DNA from 4 places in the Yersinia sp. KBS0713 genome. Region 1 is predicted to be linked to each of the others. Evidence: predicted binding sites of a transcription regulator. Region 1 holds the regulator's gene; each other region holds the start of a gene.

Region 1 (7,832 bases):
TTTGGCAGCAAATGCAAATTCAGGCTGCTGACATAGAGGTTATTCAATGCGTTCTATCTATGTTCTAAGCTTGGAATGTGTAAACCAAATCATCAAGAAAGGCTACGCCACGCTTTCTGATGTCACTCCCTTGTAGTACCGCGACCTATGGCAAAAGAACAAACGGATCGCACGACGCTGGATCTGTTCGCAGATGAACGCCGTCCGGGGCGCCCGAAAACAAACCCATTATCCCGTGATGAACAGCTTAGAATTAATAAGCGAAATCAACTACGGCGCGATAAAGTACGTGGCTTACGACGCGTGGAACTGAAGATTAATGCCGATGCCGTCGATGCTCTCAACAGCCTTGCTGAGCAGCGTAACATCAGCCGCAGTGAACTGATTGAACAGATGTTACTGGCTCAATTAGCCCATGATCAAGAGGGGTTTTAACCCTATCAGTTACCACCACGGCGTGGCGTAATCCCTTACGCCACGCCGCTATTCCTAGAAAGTTTCCCAGTTGGCGTTGCTGTCTGCCTTGGCAGCGACAGGTGCCAGTTTTAATGGATTCGCCCGAGGTTTCACTGCTGGTTTTGCCCGCGCATCATCTGATTGTAATTTAAATACCGCCACTGCTCGGTTTAGCTGCGTCGCCTGCTCTTCCAATGAAGCCGCAGCACGCGAAGCTTCCTGCACCAAAGCAGCATTCTGCTGGGTCACGCTGTCCATCTCTGCCACCGCTTGCCCAACCTGACTAATGCCCTTACTTTGCTCATCAGAAGCCGAGGCTATCTCTCCCATTAAGTCGGTTACATTAGTGATCGAACGAACGATTTCATCCATGGTGACACCGGCACTCTCCACCAATGCCGACCCACTTTTCACTCGGTTGACCGACTCGGTAATCAAGCCATCAATCTCTTTCGCCGCCTGCGCACTGCGCTGTGCCAAATTACGCACTTCACTGGCGACCACCGCAAAACCACGGCCCTGCTCACCCGCTCTGGCCGCTTCAACTGCGGCATTCAACGCCAAGATATTGGTCTGGAAAGCAATACTGTTAATCACGGTGGTAATATCCGCGATTTTGCGCGAACTGGCAGAGATCTCATCCATGGTGTGCACCACGTCAGCCACCAGCGCCCCGCCTTTTTTCGCCGTGATGGAGGCACTCGCCGCCAGTTGACTGGCGTGATGCGCATTATCAGCATTATGTTTTACGGTCGCGGTTAACTGCTCCATGCTAGCTGCCGTCTCTTCCAGTGCGGCGGCCTGCTGCTCGGTGCGAGACGACAAATCGGTATTGCCCGCAGAAATTTCGGCCGCGCCGTGATAAATCCCATCCGTACTGCTACGGATAGCCTCTACGGTATTGACCAAACTGGTTTGCACATCGCGCAATAGCGGGAATAGCTGCCCAACGCAGTTACGCCCAAAATCGACGATAGGCTGCCCAAGCTGACCGGAAGCAATAACCCGAAAATGCGCACGGATCTCATCCAGCGGACGCACCAGATTGGCCAATAGGTAGCGGTCAGTAGCCAGTAAAATCACCAGGCCGGCCACCAATGCAGAGATAAGTGTTATGCTGCTCACTTTTGTCAGTTGCGAGAATTGCACTTTCGCCACGCCAATGGCCTTTGAAGCCGCCTGATTAAAACCCTCGGCAACCGCGCCATATTGGCGGCTTAATGCAGGCACCGTTTTTTTCGCCAGATCTTGATAAGCAGCGATATTGTTATCCATTGCGGCCTGATAAAGCGGCATCACCCCCTGCTCAATTAATCCACTCCATCCATCAATCACTCCAGCGACTAAAGCAGGATCAATCTGTGCATGGTCGATAGCTTTAAACTCGGCGAGTCTTTTCTTCAGATTTTCCAGCGCGGCACTGGACGATTTTAGCTCTTTATCCGCATCGGCCAGGTTACCGCTTTGGCGATAATCGACTGCGCGGGCAAGACGGGTCACCATGCGGAAATATTGATCCGTCCCCTGATTAACTAAATTCATATTCTCAACCAACACCGTATTCGCGTTAGATGATTGTGTGAGTTGATTCAGTGATAACAATGTATAGGCAGATACGCCGCCCCAGAGCAGGCAAAAGGCGCCAAGCACCCATAATAGCGCTGCTCTGATAGTAATATTTTTTAAAAACTGCATGTTCGTTCCCCTTATATATCGGATGGTTACCGTTAGAGACTCTGGTGTTATTTGATGACCGAAAAGCAATAAAGGACGTTCCATACAGCTAACGACAACTCCTTTCCGGCAAATTTTCATCTGACGGTTTCCCCCTGGCACCGCTAATTGCAACCTTGCGGTTACACAACGGTTATCGGCAATGAGGTTATAAGGTTGAGCAACTCACAAAAATTTAATATCGCATAAACTTGATACCCGCCCGGCAGGGTTTTCTGGCATGATGCTGCGCTATGAAATGTGTTATATTATTGGGCAGAAAGCGCAATAATCTGCATAAATATTTGAATTTATAAGGTATTAAGTTATATGGCGACTGTAGGCATTTTCTTTGGCAGCGATACTGGCAATACCGAAAACATTGCCAAGATGATCCAAAAGCAACTGGGCAAAGATGTTGCTGAGGTTCACGACATTGCCAAAAGCAGCAAAGAAGATTTAGAAGCCTTCGATATCCTGCTGATCGGTATCCCAACTTGGTATTACGGCGAAGCACAATGTGACTGGGATGATTTCTTCCCGACACTAGAAGAGATCGATTTCAACGGCAAGCTGGTTGCCCTATTCGGTTGCGGTGATCAGGAGGACTACGCAGAGTATTTCTGTGATGCGATGGGCACCGTGCGCGACATCATCGAACCACGTGGTGCCGCGATTGTCGGTCACTGGCCAACAGCCGGTTACCACTTCGAGGCCTCCAAGGGCCTGGCTGATGATGATCACTTTATCGGTTTAGCCATTGATGAAGATCGCCAACCGGAACTGACGAATGAACGTGTTGATGCTTGGGTAAAACAGATCAGTGAAGAGATGAATTTGTCTGAAATCACCGGCTAATACGCCATCCCGAAAACGCTGTGGTGTATTGAGCATCGCCCAGCGTTTTCGTTGCTTTTCATCCCTTTCACCCTTCTCTGTTAAGCAGCCCACAGATCCACATCTTCATTCGTGAAAAATAAAAATAAGTCGCTACAACTTTTTAACGTTATCGCTAGCGAACATAAACTAAAATGATGCTACACCCCCATTCATCAATACACCGCATGATTAATCTGGCAAAGTGTGCAATTATATCTTTGTTAACAACCACGGTTTTCATTTGGGGCGAGCAGTTCTATAATGAGACGTAATTGTAATTATTACGCCACGGATGTCATAGGCTGAACAGCCTTAATTTGAATCGATAGTAACAGGACTGAATCCGCATGACTGACAACAACAAAGCCTTAAAAAACGCTGGCCTTAAAGTAACACTGCCCCGGCTGAAGATTCTGGAAGTGTTGCAAGATCCGGCGTGCCACCACGTCAGCGCGGAAGATCTTTATAAAAAGCTGATCGATATCGGTGAAGAGATTGGTCTGGCGACGGTTTACCGCGTACTGAATCAATTTGACGATGCCGGTATTGTGACCCGCCACAATTTCGAAGGCGGTAAATCAGTCTTTGAGTTGACGCAGCAACATCATCACGATCACCTGATTTGCCTGGATTGTGGCAAAGTGATCGAGTTTAGCAATGAAGCGATTGAAACTCTTCAACGTGAAATTTCTAAGCAACACGGTATCAAGCTGACCAATCACAGTCTCTATCTGTACGGCCACTGTGAATCCGGCGATTGCCGTGAAAACGAGTCTGCGCACGATAAAAGATAATGCCGCATTATCGCATTGATCTTATAAAGATTTTAAGCACTGAAAAAAACCCCGGCAAGCCGGGGGAAAACCATCAACTCAACTTCACTTAATTTTGTTTACCACAAAACAGGGTAAACAGCAGATAACAACAGACACAGCGATTTGAAACCCATCATCAGACTTTAACTGGCTCGGCCCGGCTATGACGTTTACCATCCGGGCTGGTTGAGCGGATCATTACATCACCACTGACTTTAGGTTGCACTTTGGCATCATACTGCTGCCATTGCTTACCACCATCAGTGGAGTACTGGATAATCAAGCCCGGTAAGGAGATATTAGCCTCCAATAGACCCGCGACCACTCGTGCTCCCGGTACCGGCAGCCGGTAAGCGATGCCCGCTTTATCCAGTTTCGCCAGTTCACGTTGACCCATAATGTTGGCAAAACGCTGCCAATCAGTGTCCAACGCCTTGGTATCCACCAGATGCGTCTCGCCGCCTCTGTACTCCCGACCCGCTTGATAATCTTGCTCCCATGACGCACGATGCCAGGCGCGCTCCGCCAGCGGTAATGCCCGTGGGAAGATCATGTACTCCATCTGCTCATCGGTACGGACAGTTTCATTCCACGACTGACCGGAGATACCGTGCACACCAGGCCATGGCTTGTCGCTCTTCGCACTGAAGTGATTACCATCGCGATCAACAGAGGTTTCGGCGTTTTGCGGCATGTTGTCTGGGGCGAAACTGAACACTTTCTCCTCGTCATTAAAGCGGGTTGCCCAGTAGTAGCCACGTTCGCTCGGGTTAACTTCATACGGCATGTCGAAGTAGACATAATCCGGGTTGGACGCCACCACTTCGTAGCCTTTATTGGCCCAATCATTGATTGAGTCGGCACCGCCCCAGAACAGGGTGTCCCAGAAGTTGACACCAACACGTTTGGTCGCAAACTCTTTCGCGTCTTTGGCATCCTTCAAGCCATCCTGCCACGCTTGCATTTTTTCGATGCCATGGGCATTAACCAATTTACTCACTTCAATGGCGAAGTAGCTGGAGAGATGCTCCACATCCTGAACTTTGCCCTGCTTGACCATCTCTTGACAGACCTGCGACTTGGCCCATGGCTTATCTTCAACACTCTTATCAATGATGCCTTTGCCCGGCTCAATTGGGCCGTTTTTGTCCTGGAACCCCGACCCCAGACGGATATTTTTCGCCTCATCACCGCCAAAGTGCCAGGTGGTCAGCGGCATACCAGCCTCTTTGTGCATCTGAGCCATTTCGCCAATCACTTTATCGACAAAGCGCTTAGAGGAGTCCAGACATGGGTTCAGATAACTTTTGCGCTCATAGAACTGCACCGAGGTGGTGTTGGAGTCATCGGTAGGATCCAGCAGGCGGAATTCATTAGCCTCTTTCTCTTTACCCTGCTTCATCAGATTGTTGTAGCGGGCCTCCATGGAAACGACCGCGGCACGAGCATGGGCTGGCATGTCAATTTCAGGAATAACATCAATCTGGCGCGCTTGGGCGTATTTCAGGATCTCGATGTAGTCATCGCGGGTGAAATGGCCGCTCCCCAGATTACTGCTATCCGGGCCAGACCCCAGCTGCGGCAACAAACAGCTGTTTTCAGTCAAGTCGTGACAACGTTTGCTGCCCACATCGGTTAACTCTGGCAGGCCTGGGATCTCAATGCGCCAACCCTCATCGTCGCTTAGATGGAAGTGGAATTTGTTCAGCTTGTAGGCGGCCATCTGGTCCAGTAAACGCAGCACCGCCTCTTTGGTTTTGAAGTTACGGCCAACATCGAGGAAGAGACCACGGTATTCAAAGCGCGGGGCATCTTTTGCGTCTAGCGTGGCGATTTTTTGGCTGCCGTCAGTGGGCACTAAAGAGAGGATTGATTGCAAACCATAGAACACACCGGAGGGATCAAAACCAATGACCTGTGCGCCTTTGTCACCAATTTTCAGCTCATAGGCACCGGAAACCGCTAAGTCGCCTTTAAACACCGCCGGTTGAATCGAGGTTTTTATCGGGAAGCCCGTGGCGTTCAGTTTCAGGCCGAGTAATTCGAAACGCTGCTGTACCACCTCGGCAGCCGGTTTAGGTAAAGCGCTCAGATCCAGTGCCACGCCCTGGCTCAAATTCACGTCTTGCGGATGAATTTTGACCTCCATTGGCGTCGGAATAATCTGCCCGCGTAGGTTTGCTGCCGTTAATGTTTTCACCGCTTCATTTTTGACGAAACGGGACTCCGGCGTCATCAGCACGTTATTGTCATCTTTGGTACGTTTCCACTGATCGCCCGTAAATTGGGTTAGATATTCGTTGATATCTTCAGTGTCGGTACTTTTCAGCACCTTGGGTTTCGCATCGCCGGAGGTGGCATACCAGCGCGGCATAAAGTCAGTGGCAAACAGCTGCCAATATTCACCCGTTATCGGGATTTCAACCGCCTGATTGGCAGGAAAACCGGCGAATTTAGCCGTAGGTTCAATTTTATGCAGGTCACCGGTCAGGTGTGTGATGCTGAATTGATCGTTATCTACCGTCAGAATTTGGCGAATGCTGTGGAAGTAAATGGCCCAATCCCGGCCTTTGATCTCATCCCCGGTGTTGGTCAGAGTTATCATTACTTGGTTGCAAGATGCCCAATCAGCCCCCAACCTGGCGCAATCAACACCACTCTCACCAGCACGGTTATCCAATACTTTATAGTTAACTTTCAAGGTGCTGAGCTGGTCAACAATCTGTTGATTGGCGGTGTCCGCATTGGCGGCCCCCATCAAGCCGAAGGTCGCGGTGATCGCCGCTAACGTATTTAATTTGAATCTGTTCATCACTAACCTCATCCGTAATTAATAATTGCAGCCAGAGTCACTACTGGAAGTATTGCTGCTGGCTGAATTATTGTTAGCTTAATTGCTACTCTCAGAATGGTTTCAAGCTTAGTTATTGGCGCGAATTTCTTGCCAAAGTTTTCCGCACTGCGCCTCATAGGCCTGACCATTACCGGTATGCGCCGCGTCAATACAGCGCTGATAATCCAATACCCGAACCGTCTCTTTCTCAGTAAAAGCTTGATGCGCTCTCTCTTGTTTCAAGACATTCAATACCGCTTTGCAGGGGATTAATCTCTCCGGCGAGCCTTCACTGGCATTGATACAAGCGCTGTATGCTTGCTTCAGCTTAGTGTCTTCCGGTTGAGCCGGCGCTTGCGGCGCACAGGCACTCAATCCCAATACCACGGCAATAATAAAAAGCGTTTTCTTCATAGCAGGTGCTCCATTATGACCCCGGAGTGGTTACCGGGGAGGGCAATCAGAAGATGGTAAATGGTGCAATTACGATGAATTTAACGTCTTTCTCATCCTGGAACACATTGCCGAAACCACCGCCAAAGCTTGGAATATTGGTATGGTTGTCGTACATGGTGTAATGCAGTTTGAATAGGGTGCCTTTCGCCCGACCCTCTTGCAGCGTGTAGAGCACATCAAAGTTCCATGCGGACTCTTTCAGGCGGGTATTTTGGTCGAATTTGGGGTTACTGCTTGGTTTTGCATCCCAGCCATAGGCATAGGAAGTCCCCACTGACCAACCCGCTAAGTTCCAGTTTTTCAGGTCATACATCACGCCACCAAACAGCGCTTTTTCGCCGTTGGCGTTGAAGTCAGAACGAGAATCCCACCAAACGTCCAAACGGCCGTTGGAGGTCGCATAACCTGGGGTCATACGTTGCAGGAAGTAGCCTTGGTTGCCTTCAGCTTTGGCCCAAGTCCCTTCCAAACGCAGGTCAAATGGCCCGGTGGTGTAACCCAGAGTTAATGCTTGCAACCAGGCTAAGCCGTCATAGACGTCATTCACATTGCTGGCACCACCATCAACTTTGTCTTTCGCGCCGTAGAACTGGTAAGAGGTACGCAGATCATTGCCCGCAACCGGGAAGGCGTACGAGGCTTTGGCAAAATACTGATCCATGTAGTCTTTGGCCTGGCCG
Region 2 (7,832 bases), 470 kb from region 1:
CCGAAGGTGCAAAGAAAGTCAGCGGCGTTGAAGTGACGATAAAGCGCGTGCCAGAAACCATGCCTGCCGAGGCTTTCGCCAATGCGGGCGGTAAAACGGGCCAACCCGCGCCGGTGGCCACACCACAAGAGTTAGCCGATTACGACGGTATCATTTTTGGTACACCAACCCGCTTTGGTAATATGGCCGGACAGATGCGCACCTTCCTCGATCAAACCGGCGGCTTATGGGCATCTGGTGCGCTATACGGCAAGGTCGCCAGCGTATTCTCCTCAACCGGTACCGGTGGCGGGCAAGAACATACCATTACCTCAACCTGGACCACGCTGGCACATCACGGTTTTATCATTGTCCCTATCGGTTATGGTGCTAAAGAGTTATTTGATGTTTCGCAGACTCGCGGTGGCACCCCCTATGGCGCTACCACTATTGCCGGTGGTGATGGCTCCCGTCAACCTAGCGCTGAAGAGCTGGCGATTGCCCGTTTCCAGGGTGAGCATGTGGCGAAAATTACGGCCAAGCTGAAGAGCTAAAGGTCATAAAAAAGCACCGTGTGAAAACGGTGCTCAAGGTTATTGATAAAGCCGCCTGAGCGGAGAGAACAAGCAGATCGTAAAAACGCCGTAAAATCATCCCTGATGGCTCGAGCCGCGCCATCCCTGGCGCGGACGCTTTACTCTTCTACCGCTCCTCACCGTTATCGATCGAGTCGTCGGTGTTTGAAATTAAGTGACGAGCATATTTAGGCTTCGAGCAGAGCTTGGGCCAGATAGTGATTGGCATCCGCCACACCCGGTAACGTGAAGAAATATCCGCCGCCAATGGGCTTAATGTACTCTTCCAACGCCTCACCGTTCAGCCGTTTTTGTACCGTCAGAAAGGCTTTTTCTAAATCAGATTGGTAGCAGACAAATAGTAACCCCATATCTAATTGCCCCGAATTGGAGACACCGAGCGAGTAGCTGTAGCCACGGCGCAGCATCAGGTTACTCTGGGTGGCTATGGTTCGTGGATTGGCCAGACGAATATGTGAGTCCAGGTTAATCACTTTGCCATCGGGATCTTTGCTGAAATCCGGCTCATCGTGCTCATGCACCATGCCCAGCGGCGCGCCACTGTGCTTATCACGACCAAAAATGGTTTGCTGTTCCTGCAATGGGGTGCGATCCCAAAACTCCACTTTAAAGCGGATAATTCGTGTCGCCTGATAACTTCCGCCGACAGCCCATGCCGGTTCGCCAGCCCCCTCCTGTACCCAAACCACTTGATTGATCAAGGGGTTATCACTGGTTTTTGGGTTCGCGGTGCCATCTTTAAAACCCAACAAGTTGATAGGCGTCTCTTTGCCTTTACTGCGAGCCGCATGGGCTGAGATAAAGCCCTCGCGCTTCCAGCGAACACTGAGAAGATCCGGTGAGTGCTTAATGATATCGCGCAGTGCATGGATCACGGTTTCATTGGTATTGGCGCAAATTTGCAGTAATAGATCACCATGACAGAGAGCCGCATCCAGGGAATCATTCGGGAAACGTGTCATTCTCTGCAACCGCAATGGTTTTTGCCCCTGCAAACCAAAGCGCGGGTCAAACAGTGAATCACCGACGGAAACCGTGATCGTCAGGTTATCCGGGTAGATTTCTGGCCCCATAATACCCGAGTCCAGCGGCGGCAATTTGGCATTGACTGATGGCGCATCTCCGCCGGTGGTCAAAAAGGCGATGCGCTCGGTCAGCAGTTTGAACAAGCGGGTCAATGCGGCTTTATCCGCTGCCAGCACATCAAATGCCACCAGCATCATTGCCGCCTGTTGTGGGGTTAATATGCCGGATTGATGCTGACCGTAAAAGGGCTGTTTCTGCCAACGTTCATCCTGGGCAGACGATACCTCAGGGGCTGGGCAATCCGCCGCACGAGCAACTTTTGCCCCACCGAGCGCCAGTGCGCCACTCATCACCCCCATACCCAGCAGTAGGCGCCGACGGGACGGCAAGGCCGCCCCGCTATTTTGCTGATACGATCCCTGTTGTGGGCCGGTTTTCTGACTCATGCTCAATGCCTCAATCCAGACCTAATACACCACGCAACTGAGCAAGATCTTCCGCCAGCGCCGTAATTGGCCCTTTCATCGCATTACGATCGGCATCGGTTAACTTCTCGTAGGACTCATAGCCCTCTTTAGTGCGGTATTTAGCCAATACGCTATCCACTGTTTTGAAGTTGGCATCGATTTTTTGCAGCAGCGGCTTATCGGCTTTTTCCAGCAGTGGCCGCAGCAGATTGACAATTTTCTGTGCGCCATCAACGTTGGCCTGGAAATCCCACAAATCAGTGCGGCTGTAACGATCCTCTTCACCGCTGATTTTACTGGCCGCAACTTCTTCAATTAAGCCCGCGGCCCCGCCAACCACTTTATTCGGCGCAAATGTCAGGCCGGTAATACGTTTTTGCAGCTCCAGGGTATCCAGATAGAGTTGGTCGGCAAATTTATCTGCACCTTTGGTGGTATTGTCGCCAAACAGGATTTTTTCTAAACGGTGGAAACCGGTAAATTTCGGATCAGCGGCTTTCTGCTCAAAGTCATCCTCACGGGCATCGATACTGCCATCTAGATCAGAGAACAGTTCCGCAATCGGCTCAATGCGCTCGTAATGCTGGCGCGTCGGCGCGTACAATTTACGGGCCAGGGCCAGATCCCCTTTTTTCACCGCATCGGTAAAGGCTTTCGTTTGAGTGACTAACTGGGCAACCTCTTGTGTGACATAAACTTTATATTCAGCGATCGGCCCAACCAATGCCATGGCATCCGGTTTCACTGCTGTTTCAGCACCAGCCGCCGTGACGGTCAACTTACCTTTCGGGTTGCTCAGCAAACCGCAGGTCATATCATATTCACCCGGTTCCAGATTAGCGGTCATCTTTTGGGTAAAACCAGGGGCGATATTTTCACGCTCCTCAACCACCATGACACCTTTGAGGATCTCCCACTCCAGACCTTTCTGGCTGACATTATGGACAATAAACTGAGTTTTACCGGCGGGAATAGTCAGCGCCATTGGTTCGCACTGCTTATCATTAACCGTGATTTTAACTTGTGGAATATCAGCAGCTTGCGCGTTGATAGCCACAGCAGGCAGTGCCAGTAGAGCGGCGTGCAAAGCAGTGCGACGGAAGAACCGGTTAGACATGTGATAAATCCCTAAATGATTAGTTAGCTTTCCGCACAGCAGGTACGGTTGAGGCCGCCGTGGTGCGTGGTGGAAGGAAAAAGAGGATTAATGCCGGAATCAGATAGATAAAGTAGACTGCCACTTCACTGACTGTTGGCGCTTCTTGGTAGCCGAACATGCCTTCGAGGAAGGTGCCGAGCAGTGAGTGGGTCGAGAGCACATTGGTCAGATCAAACGCAATAGCTTGGAAATGGTTCCACAGACCCGCTTCATGGAAAGCTCTTATCGCGCCCGCGGCAAGCCCTGCGGCAACAAATAGAATAAACAGGCTGGTCCATTTGAAGAATTTCGCCAGATGCAACTTAATGCCGCCCCAGTAGATAGCCATACCGACCAGAATGGCGCAGGTCAGCCCCAATATTGCGCCGATGGGTGCGCCCATACCGACATCCTGCTGGAAAGCCGCCAGTAAGAAGAACACCGATTCAAGCCCTTCACGGGCCACGGCAAAAAACACCATTGCCACCAAGGCCCAGCCCTGACTACGACCAGAGTTTAGCGCGCTATCGATAGCACCTTCCAAATGCGTTTTCACCGACTTGGATACTTTGCGCATCCAGAAAACCATATAGGTTAATATGCAAACTGCCACCACCGCGATGACCCCTTCAAACAGCTCTTGCTGCTTTTGTGGGAACTCACCGGTGGTTTCATTAATAAAGATGCCGATAGCCAGGCAGAGCGCCGCCGCTGTTATCACGCCAATCCAAACTGCCCCCATCCATTGACCGCGTTGAGTACGTTTAAGATAGCTGGCGATCAAGCTAACAATCAGCGCGGCCTCCAGCCCTTCACGAAACATAATAAGAAATGGGACGAACATGCCAGAACCCCTGCGGTAGGTATGGGTATAGCTCGATGATGACAAGTAATGTCAATTGGCGTAAAGAAAAGTAAAACTTAAAACGATAGTGATTATCATTCTGTTAAAAAGAAATTCAATAGACGCCGTAAGAATATTGTTAATCAAAGTGTGGCAAATTGTTTCTAAGTGGTTAGATAACAAATAAATTCATCAAGATAGCCATTCATATCACCATCAAAGGCACACAGGATTTTCTGTAAAAAAAAAAGCCCCCGGTAAAAACAGGGGGCCGATGTAAGTAGAGCCAACGTGGTGATTAAACGGTTTTGAACTCAGCTTCAGCATGGTGGAAACGTTCGGTAATCGCATTGCTTGGTGTTTTACCCATCAAGCTCACGACAACAATGGCGATACTGGCAAACACGAAACCTGGGATAATTTCGTACAAGCCCAGCCAGGCGTACTGTTTCCAGACGATAACGGTGATAGCACCAATCAGCATCCCCGCCAACGCGCCATTACGGGTCATGCGTGGCCAAGTCACCGAGATGAGCACCACTGGGCCAAATGCAGCGCCAAAGCCCGCCCATGCATAACTCACCAAACCAAGAACCCGGTTATCGGGGTCCGCTGCCAGCGCAATGGCAATTAATGCCACTAGCAACACCATGGCACGACCTACCCAAACTAACTCTTTCTGGCTAGCTTTTTTACGCAGGAAGGCTTTATACAGATCTTCTGTCAGCGCGCTGGAGCACACTAGCAGTTGGCAGCTTAAGGTACTCATTACCGCCGCCAGGATCGCGGAGAGCAAAATACCGGCAATCCATGGATTGAACAGCAGTTTGGCTAACTCAATGAATACCCGCTCACCATTTTGGCTGACGTTCCCCGCGTGTTCCGGGTGGTTTTCAAAGTAAGCAATACCAAAGAAGCCCACCGCGATAGTCCCTGCCAGACAGAGGATCATCCAGGTCATACTGATGCGGCGTGCGCTACGAATAGTCCGATGGGAGTCTGCCGCCATGAAACGCGCCAGAATATGTGGTTGACCGAAATAGCCTAAACCCCAGCCCAATAATGAGAGAATCGCAACCAGGTTTAGTCCTTTGAACATATCAATATTGGCTGGATTTTTCGCCGCGATAACCATCATTGATGTATCGATACCACCCACAGCCAGAATAACGATAATCGGCGTTAATATCAGGGCGAAAATCATCAGTGTTGCCTGCACGGTGTCGGTCCAACTGACCGCCAGGAAACCACCAATAAAGGTATAAGCGATAGTGGCAGCAGCACCGGCCCACAATGCAGTGCTGTAACTCATATCAAAGGTACTTTCGAACAGACGTGCACCGGCAACAATGCCTGAAGCGCAATAGATGGTAAAGAAGACCAGAATAACCACGGCTGATATCACCCGTAGCAATTTACTTTTATCTTCAAAGCGGCTGGTGAAATAATCCGGCAGTGTCAGCGCATTATTATTGGCTTCGGTATGCACCCGCAAACGTCCTGCAACCAACTTCCAGTTAAGGTAAGCACCAATCGTCAAACCAATGGCTATCCAGCTTTCCGAGATACCCGACAGGAAAATGGCACCCGGCAGCCCCATTAATAGCCAGCCACTCATATCGGAGGCACCGGCAGAGAGTGCAGTCACCACACTGCCTAAACTTCGTCCGCCCAGAATGTAATCATCAAAGTTATTGGTTGCCCGGTAGGCCATAAGGCCAATCAATATCATCCCAAAAATGTAAACTAAAAAAGTCACCAACATTGGTGTATTCATGGTCATGCAACGTCTCCATAGTGCGTATTATCGTTTTAATATGTCCCGCTATTTTTAGTTCTTCTCTCTGAGTGCGGCGTCATGTTTATCTCTGGCGGTCGGAACGTGACACTCAGTTGCACCAGGGACGAACGATTAACCTCAGATAAATTATCAGTACAACTATTTGCTAGCAAACCGCTATCTTGCGATGGTTATCCTAGTGGAGGACTTTCTCCACCCACAACAATTTAAACAATTTATTTACAAAAAATTCACGCCACATCACATTAATCCCTGTCTGGAGTGACACCTTCCATAACAAAATGAGTCACACCTTAGGTAAACACCCCACAAACCCTATTATTATTAGGGTTAGTCACCATGCTACGTAATATTCTCGTCATCGCCCCTGCTGATTAATTGTTAAAAACCGGACTAATTTCACAGTTCATTCACGAACCTGATTTAACACGGTTGCACAAAGTTGCAACATGATTGATATTGTCTGAAATAAAATGATAACTCCCCTTATAAAAGGAGCCTGGCAGCATGGCTAGTACCACAATGGGTGTGAAACTCGATGAAGCAACACGCGACCGTATCAAGGCCGCAGCACAACATATTGACCGCACACCCCACTGGCTGATTAAGCAAGCCATTTTTAACTATTTAGAGCGGCTGGAGAGTGGCAGTGAATTACCTGAGCTACCAACCACCCATGCCCCCCCTCAATCCGAAGCGGACGACATTATGCCGCAAGTCGCTGACAGCGCCCACCAGCCATTTTTAGATTTTGCCGAGCAGGTGTTGCCACAATCAGTGGCCCGCGCCGCCATCACTGCCGCTTACCGCCGCCCGGAAACAGAAGCTATCCCCATGCTACTGGCGCAAGCACGTTTGCCCGCTGATTTAGCGCAAGCGACACATTCACTCGCCTACTCCATTGCCGAGAAGCTACGTAATCAAAAAAGTGCGAATGGCCGCGCAGGTATCGTGCAAGGTTTGCTTCAGGAGTTCTCCCTCTCTTCGCAAGAGGGCGTGGCATTGATGTGCCTGGCGGAAGCGCTGCTGCGTATTCCCGACAAACCTACCCGTGACGCGCTGATCCGCGATAAAATCAGCAACGGCAACTGGCACTCCCATCTGGGCCGCAGCCCATCTATGTTTGTCAATGCCGCCACCTGGGGCCTGCTATTTACCGGGCATCTGGTCTCTACCCATAATGAAGTCAAACTCTCCGGTGCATTGAACCGCATTATCGGCAAAGGTGGCGAACCCCTGATCCGCAAAGGCGTGGATATGGCGATGCGCCTGATGGGTGAGCAATTCGTCACCGGTGAAACCATTGCCGAAGCATTGGCCAATGCCCGTAAGCTGGAAGATAAAGGGTTCCGCTACTCTTACGATATGTTGGGGGAAGCCGCACTGACTGAAGCTGACGCGCAGGCCTATCTGCTCTCCTACCAGCAGGCGATCCACGCCATTGGTAAAGCGTCGAATGGACGCGGAATTTATGAAGGGCCGGGGATCTCAATCAAACTTTCCGCCCTGCATCCCCGCTATAGCCGTGCTCAATACCAGCGAGTGATGGATGAGCTTTACCCGCGATTACTGTCGCTCACCCTGCAAGCCCGCCAGTATGACATCGGGATCAACATTGATGCAGAAGAGGCCGATCGTCTGGAAATTTCACTCGATCTGCTGGAAAAACTCTGCTTTGAGCCAAAACTTGCCGGTTGGAATGGTATCGGCTTCGTGATCCAGGCTTACCAGAAGCGCTGCCCGGCAACTATTGATGCTGTGATAGATATGGCTCAGCGTAGCCGCCGCCGGCTGATGATTCGTCTGGTCAAAGGGGCTTATTGGGACAGCGAAATTAAGCGCGCCCAAGTGGAGGGCTTAGAGGGTTATCCGGTCTATACCCGCAAAGTGTATACCGATGTCTCCTATCTGGCCTGCGCCCGCAAATTACTGGCGGTGCCTAGCCTGATTTACCCTCAATTTGCAACCCATAACGCCCATA
Region 3 (7,832 bases), 2.1 Mb from region 1:
AAAATAATTGTGGCCAATTGACATATAATGCGAAGATTACCATGAGCTACTTTGCTAATTTCTTATCTAAAACAGCTATGACAAATACAATCACCACAATAGGCACTGAAGATAATGGTGCTGCCATAAAACAAGTATCTACAATTCAAGATAAAGCTACTGATGTCATCTTTGTGGCCGACTATTCTGGATCAATGAATGAGGGTTTTCATGGTAAAGTCCCAAGAGGAGAAAAAATAAATGCCTTAAGAGATGTATTTAACCGATTGAATGGTAGCATCCTCAAAAATAGCAATATTAATCTTATTGGTTTCGTACCCTTCTCGTGGGGAACAAAAAGAATCGTAATAGAGAATAATCAAGAAAAAAAGTATTGTCATTTTCCTTTTGTGCCCAAGCTATATAGAGCAGATAATAACTACTTTCGGCAATACACTGTATCTGGACTAAAAAAATTCCCTGGACTGGAAGGATTGACTGATATTGATAAGATTAACTATGGGGAACTAACGTTGGGAGAATATAACACCCTTACTAACGTCATAAAAAACATGGCTAAACAGGAATATAGAAATAAGGCACTGGAGTTCCTCCGCATTACACTTAATATTCCAACATACATGCAACAAATGATATTTATAACGACTACCATTGATTATGACGCAACAATTAAATCAATAAATTCAGATGCACAATATATCGATATTCCATTAGATGATATAATAAACGAATCTATTTGCCTGAATAACTCCAATGCATACTCACTAGATAGTCATAATAGTCATGATGACCTCATAGATAAAATGATAGCTATGTCACCTTTGGGCCAAACACTCGTCAGTTCTGGGATATTATATGCCAATACCCTATTTAAAAAAGAAAGCAATAACAGTAATAATAAATTAATGGTAATTATCTCTGATGGTATTGATGTATTTATAAATGATACCACAATACAACAAAGTATTTATATATCCAAGACACTGATAGATAAAGGGATGTGCGAAAGAATCAAAGAAAATAATATTAAAATGGTTTTTATCGCCATCAAAGATGGCTCAAATGAAACTAACGAACCAGCAAATTATATTGATTGGAAAAAATGCGTCGGTGAGGATAATTATTACTACGTATCTGATGCCCACGAGCTAGAAGCCGCTCTCAGGCAGTCATTAACAACAACCTCTAGCGAGGTAGTAGGCCGCAATATACCTAAGCATTAGCATCAGGCGCGGTCACACTCACCGCGCCTAAGAGAGGCTATTTAGCGCCGCCCGCTTCCATGCCGACCAAACCAACCTTGAGATATCCTGATTTGCGTAGCGCATCCATCACGCTCATCAGGGTCTCATAATCCACCACTTTATCCGCCTGGAAGAAGATGGTGGTCTCTTTATTGGATTGAGTCACTTTATCTAGTGCCGCTGCCAGTGTATCGCGATCAACCTGCTGGTCACCGACATATAACTGGTTATCCGCTTTCACCGTCAGGAAGACCGGTTTCTCCGGCCGTGGCTGCGGCACCGCTGACGATGCCGGTAGATCCACTTTGATATCCACCGTGGCTAATGGCGCGGCCACCATAAAGATAATCAGCAAAACCAGCATGACATCGATAAACGGCGTCACGTTAATTTCGTGCAGTTCACCGCTTTCATCGAGGTTATCATTCATCCGCATCGCCATAGATCACCCCGCACGCAGTTGATGAGGCTGCTTAGATGACTTTGCTTCACTGCTGCTATTCAGATCGAGGTCACGGCTTAACAGCAGTAGCACCTGTGCTGCGACATCACCCACTTGCGCACGGTAAGAACCAATCAGGCGAGCAAAGATGTTGTAGATAACTACCGCTGGGATGGCGGCGACCAGACCCAGCGCTGTTGCCAGCAGGGCTTCAGCAATGCCCGGTGCCACGACCGCCAGATTGGTGGTTTGTGAATGAGCAATGCCGATAAAGCTGTTCATGATGCCCCAAACTGTACCAAACAGCCCCACGAAGGGTGAGATTGCACCGATAGTGGCGAGGAAACCATTGCCTTTGCCCATTTGGCGGCCAATGGCTGCCACCCGCCGCTCTAAGCGGAAAGCGGCACGCTCTTTAATGCCGTTGTTGTCATTCGACTCTGCTGACAATAAACGTTCGTTCTGCGCTTCACGAAGCAATAGGCTGCTGATGCTATCTGAGGCAAATACCTCTGCACGCTCTGATGCGGTATCCAGATCCGTCACTGCGCCGATGACTTCATGCTCTTGCAGTAAGCGGCGGCGCGCGCGGAATAGCTCGGTGCCTTTGGAGAACAAAATGGTCCAGGTGACAATTGATGCCAATACCAGGCCAATCATCACCCCTTTCACCACCACGTCGGCATGTTGATACATTCCCCAGACAGATAAGTCCATCGCCAGCCCTTGTGGAACGGGTGCCGCTATTGGCTGAACTGTCGCCGCCGGGCTTGCTTCGCTGTTTACTGCTGTTGCAGCGACGGCAGTTAGCTCCGGTGCCGGTAGCGGGGTCGATGTTGCTGTTGTTGGTGCCGCAACAGATGAAGCAATGGCACTGCTGTTGCCGGGTGCTGCTTGTGCATGACCTGCTAAACCGGCCACTAGCAGTAATGCCACTACGCCTGTCATCATCCGGCCTTGCACGAATGATCTATCTTTAATCTCTTTGCCAGCTGTTTTCACGCTGTGCCTCCACCCAATATACATATCAATTTAAGGACGAAATCAGCTGCCGATCATATCAAACAAATGGGGGATTGATAGTAATTATCATTAGTGTTTACGCCGATTTTTTGCGAAAAAAAGAGAAATTGCCTGATATCAGGGACTACGCGACTTCGACGCACCAGATTGAGCTATTGGCTGTACAGCGGGAGTGCCATTAAGTGTAAAGATGGGAAATTGATTAATTGAGCGTCATAACACCTGCGCAACCTAAAATACCCCCTATTTATGATTCCTTAATAAATCTCCCATTTCGCGACTTCCGTAGCATTTTCCCATGACAAACCCACAGAAAACAGCGGGTCACCCTATTGAGTTTTTTTCATGCTAAAAACTGCGCCTACACAACAATCATCATGTTAACGTAAGAAATAATTTCCCCTATAAATGCTGTCAATGAAATCTGGGCATAGCTGATAAAAAGGTAACAACGAAATCATGTCTGCAAATAAGCCAACCACCGAAAAACTGGAAACCATCCTGGTCAGCGCGGGCAGGAGTAAAAGATTCACCCAAGGCTCGGTTAATACCGTGATTCAGCGGGCATCGTCTCTGGTTTTCGACTCCGTTAAAGCGAAAAAACAGGCCACCATCAATCGGGGAAATGGCGAGCTATTCTATGGCCGCCGCGGCACCTTAACCCATTTCTCCTTGCAGGAGGCGATGACTGAGTTGGAGGGTGGCGCGGGCTGCGTTCTCTATCCTTGCGGCGCGGCGGCGATCAGCAATGCCATTTTATCCTTTGTTTCAGCCGGCGATCATGTGCTGATGACCGGTTCGGCCTATGAGCCGGCTCAAAGTTTTTGCGATAAAATTTTATCGCGCATGAGTATCACCACGACCTATTTTGACCCGATGATTGGCGCGGGTATCGCCGCCCTGATCACCCCGCAAACCAAAGTGGTGTTCCTTGAGTCCCCCGGCTCTATCACCATGGAAATACAGGATATTCCGGCGATGGTGAGGGCTATCCGCGCGGTGGCACCTGAGATAATCATTATGATGGACAATACTTGGGCGGCTGGTGTGCTGTTTAAAGCATTAGATTTTGATATTGATATCTCCATCCAATCAGGAACCAAATATATTATTGGTCACTCTGATGCCATGTTAGGAATTGCTGTTGCCAATGCGCGCTGTTGGGAGCAACTGCGGGAAGACTCTTATCTGATGGGGCAGATGGTCGATGCTGACACCGCCTACCTTGCTAGCCGTGGGTTGCGCACTCTTAGTGTTCGCCTAAAACAGCATGAGAAAAACAGTATCGAGATAGCCCACTGGTTGGCTCAGCGCCCAGAAGTTGCGGCGGTCTACCACCCGGCACTGCCTGACTGCAAAGGCCATGAATTCTACCTGCGGGACTTCACTGGCTGTAACGGTTTATTCTCCTTTGAACTAAAACAGGAGCTAACACAGCAGCAGTTAGAAGCCTATCTCGACCACTTCACTCACTTCAGCATGGCCTTCTCATGGGGCGGTTTTGAGTCCTTGATTCTGGGTTATCAACCCAAAGATATCCGCGCGATCCGCCGCTATGAGGGCGAAGGAATTAACGGCACGTTATTCCGCCTGCATATTGGTCTGGAGAGTGTTCAAGATTTGCAAGACGACTTGGCGGCTGGCTTTGAGCGCATTAAAGCTGCGCAGGAGTAGGTTCTGATCGGCATGACTTGTTTTAGTTTTATCGAAATGACTTGTTTAGCGAGGTGACTTGTTTTAGTGAGGTCACTTGTTAATGCGCGGTGACAATCTCCGCGCATTCATCCTCTTTTACAAAAAGAGTATCAACAGCACATATATATCCCCTCAAAAATTCAGTTATTGAGGATAAGATCAATGTGGATCAGCGCCAATGCGGATACACTAGGTCACTCCACACCAACAGTTGTCCTTACCGACAATATCCTCACACGATAGGCAAACAGGAACAGAAATGGATGTATTACGCGAAATCCTTCATGCCTTATGGCAGCAGGATTTTAGTAAACTTGCCGACCCGAATGTGATTTGGGTTATTTACGGCATACTCTTTACCACCCTATTTTTAGAAAACGGTTTGCTGCCGGCTTCTTTCCTCCCCGGAGATAGCTTGCTGCTATTGGCGGGTGCATTAATTGCCAAGGGGGTCATGGGGTTCTTGCCCACCATGATCATTCTGACCATTGCCGCTAGTCTGGGTTGTTGGCTGAGCTACCTGCAAGGGCTGTGGTTAGGCGATACTAAAGTGGTCAAAAAGTGGCTCTTGCAGCTACCGGTTCATTATCGTCAGCGCGCCCATACTCTCTTTGTACGCCATGGTCTGGCGGCCCTAATTATTGGCCGTTTTCTCGCTTTTGTGCGCACCTTATTGCCCACACTGGCCGGTATTTCTGGCCTAAATAGCGCGCGTTTTCAATTCTTTAACTGGCTCAGTGGGCTGCTGTGGGTTGGCAGTGTGGTGGGTTTGGGCTTCGCACTAAGCCAGATTCCCTTGGTTAAGCATTATGAAAATCAGGTTATGACTGCACTGATGATTCTACCCATTGTGTTGCTGTTGGTGGGTTTGGTCGGCACCCTGGTTCTGGTGTGGTGCAAACGTAAAAGCGTGACTGAGTAGCAGAGCCGTCAACATCAGTTAGCGCGCAGTTTGGCGACCTCTTCGCTCGGGGTATGGCCGAAATAGCGCTTAAATTCACGGCTGAACTGTGACGCGCTCTCATATCCCACTCTGTTTGCGGCGGTACTGGCCTTTAGGCCGTCGTGCAACATCATCATCCGCGCCCGATGCAGCCGGTAAGATTTCAGATATTGCAGCGGAGAGGTGTTGGTCACCGCTTTAAAGTTGTGATGAAACGCCGAAACACTCATGTTCACATCGGCCGCTAGCTGCTCGACATTCAAGTTATCCGCAAATTGATGCTCAATCCGTCGCAATGTTTTGGTGATTTGATTGAAGTGCCCATGGCGGTTAACCAGCGCCTGCAAAGCCCCGCCGCACTGCCCACAGAGCACATAGTAGAGAATCTCACGCACAATTTGCGGGCCAAGCACTCTGGCATCACGGGGTTTGGACATCACATCCAGCAATCGCTCGGTGGCACACAACATTTCATCAGTCAGCGCAGACGAATTAACCCCCGAACTATTGCCGAAGGGTTTATCTAGCTCGTCATCACCTATATCGATAAGTAAATCCTGTAGCATTTGGCTGTCTATATGAATCGAAATCCCTGCCAGTGGTATCTCTGGGCTGGCGAAGGTTTCACATTCAAACGGCAGTGGCACCGTTAGAATCAGGTAGTTTTTCGGGTCATAACGAAAGACCTTACTGCCCAAATAACCCACTTTATGCCCCTGAAATATAATCACCACACTGGGGGTGTACATTACCGGGGTGCGCGGCTGATGGGTGGTGGAGTATAAAATTTTCACCCGTGGCACAGCTGAGGGGGTTAAGCCATTGCCCTGAGCCAGATGGCTAATCTTCTTCGCCAGCAGCACCTGAATATCATTAACCTCTACCATGGTGAGTTCACCTGTTTCTGTTATCTAGAGCAATCTATCATCGGAAACGATCTGACATAAATTGTGCTGTATTTACCGAGTTTTCTACAGTGTTTTGGAGAAATAGGCAAGAGCAAGGCAGAAATGTGCATTGAGATATGGTGCTAAGTTGCCGACAATGGCTACCAATGTCATTAATAACGATGGAATAAAAATAATGCAAAACTTCACCCTCCACACCCCGACTAAAGTGCTGTTCGGTACTGGCCAGATAGCGCAACTGAGCAAAGAGATCCCCGCTGATGCCCGCATTTTAATCACCTACGGTGGCGGCAGTATTAAGCAAAATGGCGTGTTGGACCAAGTCCATAACGCACTGAAAGGCTTTGATTTCCTTGAGTTTGGCGGTATCGAACCTAACCCAACCTATGAAACCCTGATGAAGGCGGTCGAGCTTATTCGGGCAGAAAAAATCAACTTCCTGCTGGCAGTCGGCGGTGGTTCAGTATTGGATGGCACCAAGTTCATCGCTGCCGCTGTTAACTATCCACAAGATCCATGGCACATTCTGGAAACCACAGGTAGCGATATCACTGAAGCGCTGCCAATGGGTTCCGTGCTGACCTTACCTGCCACCGGCTCTGAAACCAACAGTGGCGCGGTGATCAGCCGCCGCAGCACTGGCGATAAGCAACACTTCTTCTCCCCGCATGTCCAACCGCTGTTTGCGGTGCTGGACCCGGTTGTTACCTACAGCCTGCCGCCACGTCAGGTGGCGAATGGTGTTGTCGATGCATTTGTGCATACCATTGAGCAATATTTGACCTATCCGGTTGATGCGAAAGTGCAAGATCGCTTCGCGGAAGGGCTGCTCTTAACTCTGATTGAAGATGGCCCGAAAGCATTGACTGACCCAGAGAATTACAACGTGCGCGCCAATATTATGTGGAGCGCCACCATGGCATTAAATGGCCTGATTGGGGCCGGTGTCCCGCAAGACTGGGCAACACACATGCTGGGTCACGAACTGACAGCGCGCCATGGTCTTGACCATGCACAAACACTGGCGGTGGTACTACCTGCACTGCTGGTTGCCAAGAAAGAACAAAAACGCGCCAAACTGCTGCAATATGCTGAACGTGTCTGGGGCCTGCGTGAAGGGAGTGAAGAGCAGCGCATCGATGCCGCCATTGAAGCGACTCGTCATTTCTTTGAAAGCATGGGGGTCGCGACTCGCCTGTCCGCCTACAAACTGGATGGCAGCTCTATTCCCGATTTAATCAAAAAATTGGAAGAGCACGGCATGACCCAACTTGGTGAACACGGTGATATCACACTAGCGGATAGTAAACGTATCTACGAAGCTGCGGTCTAATAATTAGGTGTCATAGAGTCGGCAATCGCTGGCTCTATGTCACGACTGAAGGCAGCACTCCACTACTTTCATCTATTATAGTGGGCGTTATATTTATTTACTGCTAGGCTTTGGATTATTGCCACACATCACGCTACCCCTATCTCATTGGCAGGTCAGTGCCGACGATAGACCTGTTCACCTTTGATGGTTCCCACACGCGATAAATACCAATCAAGCTAATAAATATGATGATCACAGCTAA
Region 4 (7,832 bases), 960 kb from region 1:
CAATGCCGAAGGCATTCTGGCGATGAAGCCAACCATGCTGCTGGTCAGCGAACTGGCGCAGCCCTCACTGGCGCTGAAACAGGTTGCTGATAGTGGTGTGAAGGTGGTCACCATACCGGGAAAAACGACGCCAGAAAGTGTGACGACGAAGATTAGCGCGGTCGCGGCGGCACTTCATCAGTCAGAGCAAGGGCAACAACTGATTAAAGACTATCAGCAACGGTTAGCCACAGTGAGCAGCACGCCACTGCCGGTCAAAGTGCTGTTTGTCATGAGCCACGGGGGGCTAACCCCAATGGCCGCGGGTCAAAATACCGCCGCAGATGCCATGATCCGTGCTGCCGGTGGCAGTAACGCGATGCAGGGCTTCAGTCGTTATCGTCCACTATCTCAGGAAGGTGTTATCGCCAGTGCACCCGACTTATTACTGATCACCAGTGATGGTGTAAGAGCCTTGGGAGGTAGTGAGGGGATCTGGAAATTACCCGGTATGGCACTGACGCCAGCCGGTAAGCATAAGCGGTTGTTGGTCGTTGATGACATGGCGCTACTCGGTTTTGGTCTGGAAACACCACAAGTGCTGGCGCAACTGCGCAAGGGCATGGAACAAGCACAATGAATGGTCGTGTCCATCCGCGCCTGATGCTAAGCATCTTGCTGATGATCCTGATTATCCTAGCTCTCGGCTCGGCCAATATGGGGGCATTAACCCTCTCGTTTCGCACCCTGTGGCATGCTTCATTAGATGATGCTATGTGGCATATCTGGCTAAATATTCGCCTGCCTCGTGTGCTGTTAGCCGTGGTCGTTGGCTGCGCACTGGCCGTCTCCGGCGCTATCATGCAAGGGCTATTTCGTAACCCGCTGGCTGACCCCGGATTATTGGGTATCAGCAGCGGTGCCGCCCTGTGTGTCGGGCTGATTATCATTATGCCATTCAGCTTGCCACCGCTACTGGCACTTTATAGCCATATGGTAGGGGCTTTTATCGGCAGTTTGGCCATCTCGGCTATTATCTTCACCCTCAGCCGTTGGGGCCATGGCAACTTATCCCGTTTGCTGCTAGCCGGTATCGCCATCAACGCCTTGTGCGGTGCCGCCGTTGGCGTGTTGACCTATATCAGTGATGATCAGCAATTACGCCAGTTTTCACTCTGGAGCATGGGCAGTTTGGGTCAGGCACAGTGGTCAACCCTGATGGTGGCGGCATCACTGATCCTACCCGCTTGCTTGCTGGGCTTAATGCAAGCGCGGCAACTGAATCTGTTACAGCTCGGGGATGAAGAGGCGCACTATCTCGGAGTCAATGTGCGGCAAGCCAAACTGCGTTTACTACTACTCAGCGCTATTCTCATTGGTGCAGCGGTGGCAGTCAGCGGGGTTATCGGTTTTATCGGGCTGGTGGTGCCACATCTGATCCGTATGCGTATCGGGGCTGACCACCGTTGGCTACTGCCCGGTGCCGCACTGGGTGGGGCTTGCTTGTTACTAACTGCCGATACCCTGGCACGAACTCTGGTCGCTCCGGCTGAAATGCCCGTCGGCTTGATCACCAGCCTGCTGGGTGGCCCCTATTTTCTATGGCTGATTTTACGTCAGCGGGAGCAACGTAGTGGTTGATATAACTGGGGCTAATATGATGGAGGTCAATTTAGCTAGTGCGCCTATCGCTAAGGCTGATATGACAAGGGCACCGGCTGCTTTATTGGAGGCGAACCACCTCTCCTACCATGTGCAGGGGCAGCGGCTGATTAATGAGGTCTCGCTGCAAATTGCCAGCGGTGAAATGGTGGCGATTATCGGGCCAAATGGCGCGGGTAAATCTACCCTGCTGCGGTTGTTGACTGGCTATCTGGCCCCCTCTGGCGGTGAGTGTCAGTTACTCGGCAAGAACCTGAATAGCTGGCAGCCACAGGCATTGGCCCGTACCCGTGCGGTGATGCGCCAATACAGTGATCTGGCGTTTCCCTTTAGTGTCAGCGAAGTGATTCAGATGGGCCGCGCACCTTATGGCAAGGCGCAAAACCGTCAGGCGCTGCAAGAAGTTATGGCGCAAACGGACTGTCTGACACTGGCTCAACGTGATTACCGCGCACTCTCTGGCGGCGAGCAGCAACGGGTACAATTGGCTCGCGTGCTGGCACAGTTATGGCAACCAGAACCCTCACCGCGCTGGCTGTTTCTGGATGAACCGACATCCGCATTGGATCTGTATCATCAGCAGCACACACTGCGCTTGCTACGCCAACTGACCAATCAGGAGCCGCTGGCAGTCTGCTGTGTGCTCCACGATCTGAATCTGGCGGCGTTATACGCTGATCGCATTCTGTTGTTGGCGCAGGGTGAATTGGTGGCCTGTGGCACACCAGAGGAGGTGCTCAATGCCGAAACACTGACCCGCTGGTATCAGGCAGATTTGGGGATTTCACGCCATCCAGAAACTGCCTTGCCGCAAATTTATCTGCGCCAATAAATTGCCTTGCATCCCAAATTGAGACCAGCTTATCGCTGGTTTTGCTTTTCCGCTCCCTTAGGCTCACCCGCTGCCAGCAATTCATAAATCGCCTTACCTACTTTTTGCACCGCCCGCTCAATTTCTGCGGTCATTGGCTTGCTGTAGCTAAGCCGCAAGCAATTGCGATACTTCCCCGACGCGGAACTGATCGATCCAGCCGCCACCTGCACTCCCAGCGGCAATAAGCCACGATTAAGGCGCAGGCTATCAAATCCGTGAGGCAGTTCAACCCATAACATAAAGCTACCTTCTGGCCGGCTTAGGCAGGTACTCGGCGGGAAATACTTCATCACCCAGCCGATCATAATGTCGCGATTACGCTGATATTGGCGGCGCATCCGGCGCAAGTGCTGCATGTAATGCCCTTGCTTGATGAACTCTGCCATCGCCAGTTGCGGTAACGTGGCCACTCGTCCGGCAGAAATGTATTTCATATGCAGTGCTTTATCTAAATAGCGCCCCGGTGCAATCCAGCCAATACGTAAACCGGGTGCCACGGTCTTGGAGAAAGAGCTACACAGCAATACCCGCCCGTCGTCGTCAAATGAGGCGATGGTCGGTGGACGCGGATATTGATATGCCAGTGCGCCATACACATCATCTTCAATAATCGCGATGTCGTAGCGCTGGGCTAAAGTCAGCAGGGCTTTTTTGCGCTCATCTGGCATATTATAGCCCAGCGGATTATTGCAGGTCGGCGTCAGTTGAACCGCCTTAATCGGCCATTGATCCAGCGCCATCTCCAAAGCTTCCAGACTGATCCCCGAGATCGGATCGGTTGGGATCTCAATCACCTTCATACCCATCCCTTTCAGGGTTTGCATCGCGCCGTGAAAACAGGGGGAATCCACGGCAACAATATCGCCGGGCTGACAAACCGACCCCAATGCCACCGCCAGCGCCCCATGGCACCCTGAAGTAATGATGATGTTCTCCGCCGATTGATGATTGCCGCTGTCCAACATCAGCCGAGCAATCTGCTCACGTAAAACCGGGGAACCATAAATATTGTCATATTCCAGCACCTCCTCACTCTGATGGAGGCTAATACGGCTAAGTAAGCGGCTGAGTATTTTTAGCCCCGGGGCGGAGATATCAGGCGAACCCACCCCAAGATGGATGACACTCTCTTGATCGCCTCGAGTCAGAAACGCCAGCGTATTCTCCCACTGAGATATCTCTACTGGCCGCTGTGCATGGCTGCATATTGCGGGCAACGAAGGTAAATTTGAGCTGCAACGCACGAAGTAACCCGACTTTGCTCGCGCCTCGATCAGCAGGCACTCCTCCAGTTGCCGATAAGCCTGCTGCACAGTACTGATGCTGACGCCATGCTCGTCACTCAACACTCTGACCGAGGGGAGGCGCTCCCCGGCGATATACAGCCCTTCTTTAATTCGTTGACTCAGAATATCAGCCAGTTGTTGGTAACGTGTCATCGAAATCACCTGATAAATTATTGCACCAGTACAGATGGCCTAAATTTACGCCGTTCAGATCATATATCTCATATCTGTATGGAAATAATAGTCCAAAATTGCATCTGTAATGTTTTTTGCCAAAGCCTCATGCTAATGGCTCACCTAGTGACGGGGAGTCAATAATGAATAATATAATTGAAGATCAAATAGATGAGTGCTGCTCGTCAGCTATGCGGGCAACAAAAAACCGCCACAATATTGTTATTCAGTTATGGCTGAAAACATACAGATACCTATATCAATGGAATGAACGGCGCAAAACAGCCAATACAATGGCGCGCTTGAGTTCAGACCAATTAAGGGATATCGGCTTGACGCGGGAAGATATCAAGCGGGATTACAGCCGTCCATTTTGGCGCTGAGGAGAGATGGTTGGCATCAGGCTGAATGGGCTGGCCCCGACGCAATACCCGTGTCGAGGCCAGCCCTATTTTTTATCAGAAATCGTAACCCACTGTTGCCAATACAGAACGTTCAGCACCCCAGTAGCAATATGAGGTGTTATAGCACGCGGCGATATATTTCTTATCTGCGATATTATTTACATTCAATTGAATAAATGCGCCTTTCAGCGAGGCCGCCCAGGTGCCAAGATCCGCACGAACAGAGGCATCACCCAGAGTATAGGAAGGCACCCGCAAGGTATTGGCATCATCAGCCCACTGTTTGCCAATGTAACGGATACCTGCACCGACATTAATGCCATACCCCGCTTCATATTGCGCCCACAGCGACGCCATATTTGATGGCGCTAACACTGGCGTATTGCCATCATTACCATCAATGGCATCTTTGAATTTAACTCGGTTATAGGTATAGCCGGCGATCACACTTAAGCGATCGCTAATCTGGCTTCTGGCTTCCAGCTCCAGCCCCTGCGAATTCACTTTACCGGCGGGCACATAATAGGTGGCCGGCACGGCGCGGTTCGCCACATCATTTTGTGTCAGATCATATAGAGCGGCGGAGTAAAGTGACGTGCTGCCCGGCGGCTGGTATTTGATACCCACTTCATACTGCTCGCTGGTCATCGGTTTCAGTAATTTTTGCTGCGCATCCGGGAATAGACTTGGCGTGATGGCCTGGCTGTAACTGACATATGGCGAGATGCCGCTATCAAAGCTATAGAGCAAGGCGGCGCGCCCGCTGGCGTGATTATCGGTGCGCTCATCACTGCTATTCGCTGTTTTATCACTATTTTCTGTTTTCATTCGGTCGTAGCGACCAGATAAATTCAGGTGCCAATTATCTAGCGTCATCTCATCTTGCAGATAAACCCCGCTCTGCTCATAGCGGCGGTTTAGGTAAGAGGTGTTGATGCCGGGAGTGGTCAGCAGATAGTCGCGATACAGCGTGCTACCGCCAGACACGCCAGTGTAAGGATTCAGGGTGGTGGCATAGGCACTGTCGCTGCGCAGATTGTTGCTGAACTTCTGGAAGTCAAAGCCCAGCATCACCTTATGGCCAACGGCGGCGGTGGCAAAATCCGCTTCCAGTTGGTTATCCACGGCAAAGGCATTAAGTGAGGAGTCCTCACCGGAGTAATAACGATTCATTAATGTGCGATCGCTATTCCAACCGCCTTGATACACCTGCTCCAGTTGGGTATTGGAGTGGGTGTAGCTGGCATTCTGGCGGAATGACCAGACATCATCGAATTTATGTGAGAATTCAGAACTATAAATTTGCTGCCAGCGCTTAAATACATTGCGGTCACTTTCGCCATCAAAGAAGCCACGACTCAACTTTTGCCCATAGATGCTGCCATCCGCCGGTACTGAGCTGTGGGAACCACCGGAGGGATCTTTTTGCAAATTAGCCCGCAGTAGCAGCGAGGTATTTTCATCCGGTTGCCATAGCAGTGACGGCGCGATCGCATAGCGCTCTTCGCGCTGATGGTCATACATGGTGTCACTGTTGCGAGTAATCCCTGTGAGGCGAAATGCCCAATGCTCAGATATCGCATCGGTATAATCAAAGGCCGCAGATTGTGTATTGTTATTGCCGCCGGTCAGACGGAAATGGCCTTCAGAGGTAAATTGCAGGCGCTTGGATGTCATCATCACCACACCGCCGGGGATGCTCTGACCATATAGCGCCGAAGAGGGGCCTTTGATCACATCAATGCGCTCAAGGAACCAAGGATCCACCTGCAACACATTATAGCTGCCGCCATCACTGAGCAGGCGCAGACCATCGAGGAAAGTATTGTTCACATCCCCGCCGTGAAAACCGCGCAGGGCAATGGTGTCATAGCGGGTCGCGCCACCGGAGAAGTTAGTAAAAACGCCCGGCGTATAATTCAGTGCCTGGTTAACTGTGGCGACATTTTGATCGTCCATCTGCTGGCGGGTAATCACTGAAACCGCCTGTGCCGTCAGAATTAACGGCTGGTCGGTTTTCGTTGCCCCTTTGGTAGTTTTGGCGGTGTAACCCAAGGTGGGTAAATCGGCCGCGTGGCCCGCTTTAGCGGTCACTTCTATCGTATCGTCGGCAACCGACGCTAATGGAATAAATATCGCCAATGAACACAAAACAGCAGAACGCTTGATGATGAAAGCCGAGAGCATCGTTATCTTCCCCAGATAATTAAGCAGATAAAATAGAGGGTTATTAATTAGCTTCCATTGCTATTTCCGCATCGCAAATACCCTTGCTTGCGCGCCACATATTGTGGGGTCCATCAGTGCAGCGGACAATCTATTAAATAGAATCGATAATTACAATGAGAATTATTATCTTTATCATTTGATTTGAGTGCGTAATTATCAGAGTAAGATTATTCAGGAATAGGTGGTGTATGCCACAATGGCCGCCAGACCCTGGGTCTACACTAAATTCTTGGGATAATCGTGGCACTCACTTTCAGGCTAACCGGTTTTATGAAAAAGATTGGGTACGTTGTTTCGCGTCAATACTCTGCGCTGATCTGTCTGCTGCTGGTGCTGGTTTTTACCTCTACAGCCGGAGTAGCCTTTGCCGCCACAGCCGCAGATGCCACATCTGACAGCAGTGAAGAGCCGGCTAAACCGGCGGTGTCGGTGCAGCTAATTAGCTTGCAAAAACAGCTCGATAAACTGAAACAGAGCATCTCTGTCAGCGCCTCCGACAATCAGCTCAGTGTGCTAAATGAAACCGCATTAGCGCTGGTTCGTGATGCCGATATACTGCTCGCCGATCTGAAACCCAAGCGGGAACAACTGCAAGCGCAACTGGATGTGTTAGGCCCGCCCCCAGTTGCCGGTGCATTAGCAGAGACCCCAGTGGTGGCCCAACAGCGGCGGGTACTGAATACTCGGAAAGTCCAGTTAGAGGGGCAGAATGATCAGGCTCAGGCGATTAAAACTAATGCCGAGAACCTGGCCACCCAGATTACCTCGTTACGGCGTACCGCCCTAAAATCACAAATCGCCCTAAATTCCGGCAGCATTCTGGGGGCCAATTTCTGGGCGCCGATTGTCAATCCGAATAGCGATGATGACCAACGCTTAAAAGATTTTATGCAAGAACTTGGCGATGCCTGGAGTGCTGCGTGGGAACCCGAATGGCGGCTTGGTACCTCAATGTACCTGCTGCTGACACTGCTGATCGGCGTATTTGGTTTTAAATCCCTTGATCTCCTGACCGCCTGGTTCTGTACCAAATGCCTGCCGCAAGGCCCGCTACGCCGCAGTTTTATGGCGTCGGCTACCACCTTATCGACCGTGCTGATTACGGTGACGATGGCACAATGCATTACGCAGGCCTTTACCCGCACGCCGGATGTATCACAGGTAGTGATGGATTTTTCGCTGGCTTTTGTTCAGTTGATGTTCTTCTCGGCATTAGTCGCGGGT

The links. The regulator Fur, encoded in region 1, represses iron uptake genes when iron is present. The targets are predictions, from matches to a motif close to ATAATAATGAGAACNACTATCAA.
Positions count from the first base shown of each region.
Region 2: a site for Fur is predicted at 4,133-4,155, ahead of efeU (iron uptake transporter permease EfeU). Genes of this name have one in related genera too.
Region 3: a site for Fur is predicted at 2,763-2,785, ahead of exbB (tol-pal system-associated acyl-CoA thioesterase). Genes of this name have one in related genera too.
Region 4: a site for Fur is predicted at 6,722-6,744, ahead of FFE93_RS19400 (TonB-dependent siderophore receptor). Genes of this name have one in related genera too.

Region 1 covers NZ_CP042173.1:3,125,688-3,133,519, forward strand. The annotation lists gene ybfE (LexA regulated protein) at 148-435, shown strand; gene FFE93_RS14865 (methyl-accepting chemotaxis protein) at 490-2,151, opposite strand; gene fldA (flavodoxin FldA) at 2,500-3,027, shown strand; gene fur (ferric iron uptake transcriptional regulator) at 3,396-3,842, shown strand; gene FFE93_RS14880 (beta-N-acetylhexosaminidase) at 4,000-6,675, opposite strand; gene chiQ (ChiQ/YbfN family lipoprotein) at 6,784-7,110, opposite strand; gene chiP (chitoporin ChiP) at 7,157-7,832, opposite strand, start outside.
Region 2 covers NZ_CP042173.1:2,650,802-2,658,633, forward strand. The annotation lists gene wrbA (NAD(P)H:quinone oxidoreductase) at 1-533, shown strand, start outside; gene efeB (iron uptake transporter deferrochelatase/peroxidase subunit) at 743-2,047, opposite strand; gene efeO (iron uptake system protein EfeO) at 2,058-3,185, opposite strand; gene efeU (iron uptake transporter permease EfeU) at 3,205-4,050, opposite strand; gene putP (sodium/proline symporter PutP) at 4,349-5,833, opposite strand; gene putA (trifunctional transcriptional regulator/proline dehydrogenase/L-glutamate gamma-semialdehyde dehydrogenase) at 6,359-7,832, shown strand, end outside.
Region 3 covers NZ_CP042173.1:664,570-672,401, reverse strand. The annotation lists gene FFE93_RS03170 (pilus assembly protein) at 1-1,223, shown strand, start outside; gene exbD (TonB system transport protein ExbD) at 1,261-1,686, opposite strand; gene exbB (tol-pal system-associated acyl-CoA thioesterase) at 1,690-2,688, opposite strand; gene metC (cystathionine beta-lyase) at 3,169-4,383, shown strand; gene FFE93_RS03150 (DedA family protein) at 4,664-5,326, shown strand; gene FFE93_RS03145 (AraC family transcriptional regulator) at 5,341-6,234, opposite strand; gene yqhD (alcohol dehydrogenase) at 6,431-7,588, shown strand.
Region 4 covers NZ_CP042173.1:4,087,218-4,095,049, forward strand. The annotation lists gene FFE93_RS19375 (hemin ABC transporter substrate-binding protein) at 1-619, shown strand, start outside; gene FFE93_RS19380 (FecCD family ABC transporter permease) at 616-1,620, shown strand; gene FFE93_RS19385 (heme ABC transporter ATP-binding protein) at 1,682-2,473, shown strand; gene FFE93_RS19390 (PLP-dependent aminotransferase family protein) at 2,503-3,954, opposite strand; gene FFE93_RS19395 (DUF1127 domain-containing protein) at 4,119-4,358, shown strand; gene FFE93_RS19400 (TonB-dependent siderophore receptor) at 4,434-6,566, opposite strand; gene FFE93_RS19405 (DUF3772 domain-containing protein) at 6,849-7,832, shown strand, end outside.